DNA from 2 places in the Frateuria sp. GZRR35 genome. Region 2 is predicted to be linked to the other one. Evidence: predicted binding sites of a transcription regulator. Region 2 holds the regulator's gene; the other holds the start of a gene.
What was found. Region 2 encodes sigma-54, which starts transcription at its own class of promoters, with help from an activator protein. Its sites were predicted from a motif close to TGGCACGNGCNTTGC; they were not measured.

Region 1 (3,802 bases), on a different contig from region 2:
AAGCTTCGGCAAGCAACTGAGCTATGGCGAGATCGAGATCCTGAGCCGCCAGTTCGCCGGCTACCTCACCGGTGTGCTGGGCCTGAAGAAGGGCGACCGCCTCGCCATCATGCTGCCCAACGTGCTGCAGTATCCGATCGCGCTGTTCGGCGCGCTGCGAGCGGGCGTCGTGGTGGTCAACACCAACCCGCTCTATACGGCCCGCGAGCTGAAGCACCAGTTGGAGGATTCCGGCGCCAAGGCCATCGTGGTGCTGGACAACTTCGCCTCCACGTTGCAGGAGGTCATCGACCAGACCCACGTCGAGCACGTGGTCACCACCGGCATCGGCGACCTGTTGGGCTTCCCCAAGGGCGCGCTGGTCAACTTCGTGCTCAAGCACGTCAAGAAGATGGTGCCGGCCTACTCGCTGCCGAAGGCAGTGCGCTTCCGCGACGCACTGGCACAGGGCGCATCACATCCGATGCCCAAGGTGCAGCTGGGCCACGCCGACCTCGCCTTCCTGCAGTACACCGGCGGCACCACGGGCGTCGCCAAGGGCGCGATGCTCAGCCACGGCAACATGGTCGCCAACATGCTGCAGGCCAGCGCCTGGATCGGCGATCTGGCCAAGCCCGGCGAAGAGGTGATCATCACGGCGCTGCCGCTGTACCACATCTTCTCGCTGACGGCGAACGGCCTGGTGTTCATGCGCCTTGGTGGTCTGAATTGGCTGATCACCAATCCGCGCGACATGCCGGGCTTCGTCAAGGAACTGAAGAAATCCGGTTTCACGGCGCTCACCGGCGTCAACACCCTGTTCAACGGCCTGCTCAACACGCCAGGTTTCGCGGAGCTGGACTTCTCCCGCCTGCACCTGACCCTGGGCGGCGGCATGGCGGTGCAGCGCGCGGTCGCCGAGCGCTGGAAAAAGACCACGGGTTGCACCCTGGCCGAGGCCTACGGCCTGACCGAAACCTCCCCGGCGGTGTGCATCAACCCGCTGGACCTGCGGGAGTACAACGGCTCGATCGGCCTGCCGGTGCCTTCCACCGATGTCGCGATCTGGTCCGAAGAAAACCAGCCGCTCGCGATCGGCGAAACCGGGGAGCTGATGGTGCGCGGCCCGCAGGTGATGCAGGGCTACTGGCAGCGACCCGAGGAGACCGCCAAGGTGCTGGGCACCGATGGGTGGCTGCACACCGGCGACATCGCCCGCATGGACGAGAACGGCTACGTCTACATCGTCGATCGCAAGAAGGACATGATCCTGGTCTCGGGCTTCAACGTGTATCCGAACGAGGTCGAGGACGTCGTGATGCAGCATCCGGGCGTGGCCGAGGTCGCCGCCGTGGGCGTGCCGGACGAGCACTCCGGCGAGGTGGTGAAGCTTTTCGTGGTGCGCAAGGACCCGGCGCTGACCGCCGACGTGCTCAAGCAGTTTTGCCACGACAACCTGACCGGTTACAAACGCCCGCGCCAGATCGAATTCCGCGATGCGCTGCCCAAGTCCAACGTGGGCAAGATTCTTCGTCGCGAGCTGCGCAACGAGCAGAAGAAAACTCCCGCTTGACAGACACTTCTTGTAGAGCCGGCGTGCGGGCAAGGCTCTTCGTACCGTTCAGCAGGAGCATCGCCCGCTAGCGGGCTCCTCGGGCTCGCAAGGCGGGTTCACTCCTCCCGCCAATGCTCCAGGATGTCGGCGTAACCACCGAGCAGGTTCCACAGCGGTACCTGCTTGTCTTCCGGAATGCGCGAATAGGCGAAACCGATGTGGCGGTCGGAAATGCGCGCGACCACCGCCTCCAGGTGGATGTGCAGGTCGCGGCCGAAAATCATGTCGAGCACCCACGCCTGCCCCAGCTCGCCCTGCCAACCCAGCGGTCGGCGCAACAGCGCGCCCGTGGCGGAAATGTCGACCAGTTCGGTCGGATGGGACTGCACCCCATGGCTCATCAGCACGGTCGTTTCGATGCGCATGCGCGCGGGCCGCAGGAACTTGGGGCCCGATTCATCCGCCACGTTGTCTTCGATCGTCATCTAGCTCCCCAAGTCGAAGCGCACCCGCGCCCCCGTGACGTCCCTGTGATCGTACGACGCATCCTGCGCCCCATCGACAACCTTGTTGCCGCCCACAGCCGCCGGCATTCAGCGGCCCGCGCGCGTAGCGCGAACGCGATCGCCCTCACACCGGTAAAAGCAAGCATCATGCCATTCATGGATCGGGGCGACATCATCCGACGCTCCATCGGCCGAGCGCCCGAACTGCCGCGCTCGGCTGCAAGCACGACACAACGTGTCACATGCTGCCCCACCCGCGGGCATATACTGGACTTGCCGCAACGCTACCGCTAACCTGTCGCCATGCCCGGTTCCAGCGTGCGCCGTGCCGGTCGATACCGGCCATCGCGGCATGCTTCCCAGGTTCCCGGCAGATCGATTTGAACCGTCCGTGGCGCCGCGTCGCCATCCTGTCTTGCGTCCGCTTCGGGGCCTGATGCCCAGCACGGGCGCCTTGGTGGTCGCCTGAGCCGCCTGACCGAACCGCCGTGGCGCGGCTTCGTCATGCGATACCGCGGCGACGGCTGCGCCGAAAGCGGCAAGCCAGCTTGACCGGCCGTCGGCCTGAAGCCGCGGTCACGAGGGGATACCGTCCGCAGGGCGACGCCCGGCCAGGACGAAAGGTTTGAACGCATTGCCGGCCGCGTGAGCGGCCTCACGACATGCATTGATGAGCACAGAACCGCAGCAGCCGGCCGCACCGTCGCAGGACGCCTTCGCGTCGATCCCCCAGCAGCAGGAAATGCCGCTGGCGGTCGTGCGCGGCGAACCGTTGTTGCAGATGCCGCAGGACCTGTACATCCCGCCGGACGCGTTGGAAGTTTTTCTCGAGGCGTTCGAGGGGCCGCTGGACCTGCTGCTCTACCTGATCCGTCGCCAGAATCTAGACATCCTGGACATTCCGATTGCCGAGATCACCCGGCAATACATGGAATACATCGACATGATGCGGGACGTGATGCGCCTGGAGCTGGCGGCCGAGTACCTGCTGATGGCCGCGATCCTGGGCGAGATCAAGTCGCGCCTGCTGCTTCCGCGGCCGCCCGCCGAGGAAGGCATCGAGGACGACCCGCGCGCCGAACTGGTGCGCCGCCTGCAGGAATACGAACGTTTCAAGAAGGCGGCCGAGGATATCGACACCCTGCCCCGCGTCGAACGCGACACGGTCGCAGTGCACGCCGAAGTCGGCGAGCGCAACGTGGTCAAGCTGCCGCCACCGCTGGACCTGAAGGAAATGCTGCTGGCGCTCAAGGATGTGATGCACCGCGCCGAACTGTTCGGCCACCACGCGATCAAGCGCGAGGCGCTGAGCGTGCGCCAGCGCATGGGCGAACTGCTGAGCCGGCTCGAAGATGGCGTCTTCCACCGGTTCGAAAGCCTTTTCGACATCAACGAAGGCCGCCTGGGCGTCGTGGTGACGTTCCTTTCGATGCTCGAGCTGGCCAAGGAAATGCTGGTGGAAGTCGTGCAGGAAGAACCGCTGGCGCCGATCTATATCAAGGCGAAGGCCTCGCTTGCCGAGGAAAGCGCCGAACTGCCGGACGACGTGCCGGTGTCCGCCGCCGCCGAGTAGGCGCCGGCTTCCCGAAAATCATCAGGCCATGCAGATCGAGCAACTCAAACCGATCATCGAGGCAGCCCTGCTCGCCGCCAGCCAGCCGCTCACCGTGGCGCAGCTGGGCGAGCTGTTCGTCGAAGAGGACCAGGTCGACCGCGAGGCCATCGCGCGCGCGCTCGAGGCGCTGGGCGAAGACTGCAACGG
Region 2 (3,802 bases):
TGCAGGGTGATGCGCGGCGCCAGCAGGCGGGCCAGGTGGTACTGCATCCAGGTCAGCAGCTCGTGGCCGCGCTTGGCGCTGATCCACAAGGGCGTGTGGGTTTCCTCGGCGACCTCGCGCAGGTCCGAGGGGATCGTCTGGTCCTTGGTGACGATCAGGGCCACCGGCTGGTAGGCGGCGATCTTGTGCATCGCCTCCCAGCGCTGCCGGGAATCCAGGCTGTCGAGCCAGTTGAGCTCCTCGGTACCGATGATCTGCACCTTGTTGGGGTAGATCACGTTGAGGTAGCCGACCAGCGACGGGCGGCGCGTGGCCGTGGCGCCGGGTTCGAGCACGCGTCCCTCGCCACGCATGCCCGACACCCAGCGCAGGCCCATGCGCTCGTGGACACCGTCGAAGAGTTGTCGTGCGGTCAGGCGTTCCAAGGATGTTTCTTCCGGCGGGCAACGGGACGCATTGTGCCAGTTATGCGGGGGAGGGCGCGGGTGAACGAGTGTCGCAACGGCAGTCTGATCCGCCCGCCGTGCCTGGCGTTGCGCGTTGCATCCTTCCCCCGCTCACGGGGAAGGTGCCCGCAGGGCGGATGGGGAAACCTTGCGACGGGCTGACCAGATATCGCGCAAAAGGCGCCCCCATCCGCCTGTCGGCACCATCCCCCGCGGTCGCGGGGGATGGTTCGGGTACGTGGTATCGCGCTTCGCTTCGGGCAAAAAAAGACCCGCCACCAGGCGGGTCTCTTTTGCCGGTTGCGGGACCGCTTAGCCGATCTGGCGGGCGTCCCGCGCCTCCTGCTGGTGCTTGTCGGTGACCTTGTCGCGATGGCGGCGCAACTGCGCGGCGAGCTTGTCGAACACCATGTCGATGGAGGCGTACATGTCCGCACCGCACGCCGCCGCGTGGAGGGCGGCACCCGTGGTGCTCAAGGTGGCGTCGGCGCAATGTTGCAGCTTGTCGATCGACAGCACCATGGTCAGGCCCAGGCACCTTTCGTCGAGGCGGGTCAGGCGATCGAGCCGGGATTCGGCATGCGCACGCAGGGCAGGAGTGACTTCGATCTGCTGGCCGGTGAGTTGGAACTGCATGGGGCGCCTCCTCTGTTACGGGCCGCCGTGGGGCGGCGGGTTCGCATACCGTCAATGGTGACGACATGCCGGTCTATCACTCGTATGGGATCGTTCGGGCCGGTTCCAAGTGGCGGGTTTCAGGAGAGAGGGTCAGCTGGCGCGCTGGCGCTCGCTGGAACTGGGTATGCGCAGTGCCTCGCGGTATTTGGCCACGGTGCGGCGGGCGACCTGGATGCCCTTGCGGTTGAGCTCCTCGGCCAGGGCCTGGTCGGACAGCGGCTTGCGCGTGTCCTCCGCGTCGATGAGCTTCTTGATCATGGCCTGGATGGCCGTGGCCGAGGCGCCGCCACCATCCTCGGTGGAGACGCCACTGGAAAAGAAATACTTCAGCTCGAAGGTGCCGCGCGGCGTATGGATGTACTTGCGCGTGGTGACGCGCGAGATGGTCGATTCGTGCATGCCGACCTCCTCGGCGACTTCGCGCAGGACCAGCGGATGCATCGCTTCCGGACCGTAGTCCAGGAAAGCGCTCTGCCGGCGCACGATCGCATCGGCAACTTTCATTAGCGTCTCGGCGCGCGATTCAAGGCTCTTGATCAGCCAGCGCGCTTCCTGCAGCTGGCCGCGCATCCAGCTGGCGTCCTCGCCGCGCGCCTGCGCAATCAGGCTGCAGTAGTGCTGGTTCAGGCCCAGCCTCGGCTGGCAGTCCGGATTGAGGCTCACCTTCCAGCGGCTGCCTTCCTTGTAGGCGTAGACGTCCGGCGCCACGTACTCGACCGGCGTGGCGTCGAGCGCGGCGCCGGGGCGTGGATCGAGGCTGCGGATCAGCAATGCGGCGGCCGCGACTTCTTCTTCGGTTGCGCGCAGCTTGCGTGCGAGTTTGGCGACGTCGTTGCGCGCGAGCAGTTCAAGTTCGCCGGCGACGATCTGCAGCGCGAGCTCGCGCTGCGGGGTGTCGGCCTCGAACTGTTCCAGCTGCACGCGCAGGCAATCGCGCAGGTCGACGCTGGCGATGCCGGTGGGGTCGAAGCGCTGCAACTGGCGGCGTACTGTCTCGACTTCGTCGATGGTCGCATCGAGGTCCGCCGGCAAGGCCGCGAGCACGCCCTCGATGCCTTCGACGAGATAGCCGTCGGCGTTGAGCGCGTCGATGATCACGGTGGCGATCAGGCGCTGTCGCGTGTTGAACGGCGACAGGTTCAACTGCCACAGCAAGTGCTCCTGAAGTGTCTCGGGCGCAGCGTTCTGGGGTTCGAAATCGTCGTCGCCACGGCTGCCTGAGGGGGCATTGCTGCCGAGCGAGAAATCGATGGGTGCCTCGGCGGAGGTGCCCGATTCACCCCAGTCGGCGACATCGTCGGCGTTGTGGTCGACGGTGGGCGCTTCGTCCGGGGCGGGAGAGTAGCTCTCCTCCTCGGTTTCGCCGGGCGCCGATTCTTCCTCGAACTCCAGCAGCGGGTTGCCTTCGGCGATCTGGCGCAGTTCCGCTTCCAGCTCCAGCTGCGACAGCTGCAACAGCCGGATCGCCTGCTGCAATTGCGGCGTCAGGGTGAGCTGTTGGTTGAGTCGGAACTGGAGCCCGGGTTTCATGCCAGCCGTAGCAGAGAGACGTGGGATCATCCTACCCCGGCGGGTGTGACGCGACCATAGCGATGGCAGGTGCTGGCGGGCCCTGCGTCACATCACCGCTTCAGAGCTTGAACTCGCGCCCCAGATAGACCTCGCGCACCTTTTCGTCGGCCAGGATGTGCGCCGGCGTGCCGCGGGAGAGCACCTCGCCTTCGTTCAGGATGTAGGCACGGTCGCAGATGCCCAGCGTTTCACGCACGTTGTGGTCGGTGATCAGCACGCCAATACCGCGTTCCTTCAGGTGGCGCACGATGCGCTGGATCTCGCCCACCGAAATCGGGTCGACGCCGGCGAAGGGTTCGTCCAGCAGCATGTAGCGCGGCTGCGCGGCCAGCGCGCGGGCGATCTCCACGCGGCGGCGCTCGCCGCCGGAAAGGCTGATGCCTTTCTGGCCGGCGATGTGCGCGATCTTCAGCTCGTCCATCAGGCCTTCGAGCTGTTCGTTGCGCTGGCGGGCGGTGAGGCCTTCGCGCAGTTCGAGTACGGCCAGGATGTTGTCGGCCACCGAGAGCCGGCGGAACACGGAGGCCTCCTGCGGCAGGTAGCCGATGCCCAGCCGCGCGCGCGCGTGCATGGGCAGGCCCGTGATGTCCTGGCGGTCCAGCCGGATGCTGCCGCCGTCGGCTTCGACCAGGCCCACCACCATGTAGAAGCAGGTGGTCTTGCCGGCACCGTTGGGGCCGAGCAGGCCGACGACTTCCCCCTGGCGGATCGAAAAACCGAAATCGCGCACGACCTGGCGCGAGCGGTAGCGTTTCTGCAGGCCTTCGGCAGCGAGCATCGGTCAGGGCTGCCCGCTGCTGGTGGCGGGGGCGGGCGTGCTGGTAGCGGCTGCCGGAGCCGCGGCGGAACCCGCCTTGGGCTTGGGCTTGAAGATCATGTGCACCCGGCCGTCGCCACCGCTGTCGCCGGTCATCTCGCTGGTCTGCGTGTTGTAGGTGAGGCGGTCGCCATGGGCTTCGCCGCGCCCGTGCTGGTTGATCGAGGCGTGTCCCTGCAGCACGGCGAAATCCTTGGCCACCTGGTAGTCGATGGTGGCGGCCTCGCCCTGCATCAGGTTGCCGTTGTCGTCCAGCTGCTGGAGGTGCGCCGGGCTGCCGGTGAGCACC

Region 1: a site for sigma-54 is predicted at 2,179-2,193, ahead of ACFWZ3_RS05030 (PilZ domain-containing protein). Genes of this name have one in related genera too.

The regions. Positions count from the first base shown of each region.
Region 1 covers NZ_JBHZGL010000003.1:90,056-93,857, reverse strand. The annotation lists gene ACFWZ3_RS05035 (AMP-binding protein) at 1-1,552, shown strand, start outside; gene ACFWZ3_RS05030 (PilZ domain-containing protein) at 1,651-2,019, opposite strand; gene ACFWZ3_RS05025 (segregation and condensation protein A) at 2,711-3,613, shown strand; gene scpB (SMC-Scp complex subunit ScpB) at 3,642-3,802, shown strand, end outside.
Region 2 covers NZ_JBHZGL010000010.1:150,377-154,178, forward strand. The annotation lists gene hprK (HPr(Ser) kinase/phosphatase) at 1-425, opposite strand, end outside; gene hpf (ribosome hibernation-promoting factor, HPF/YfiA family) at 759-1,082, opposite strand; gene ACFWZ3_RS12820 (RNA polymerase factor sigma-54) at 1,215-2,654, opposite strand; gene lptB (LPS export ABC transporter ATP-binding protein) at 2,755-3,474, opposite strand; gene lptA (lipopolysaccharide transport periplasmic protein LptA) at 3,478-3,802, opposite strand, start outside.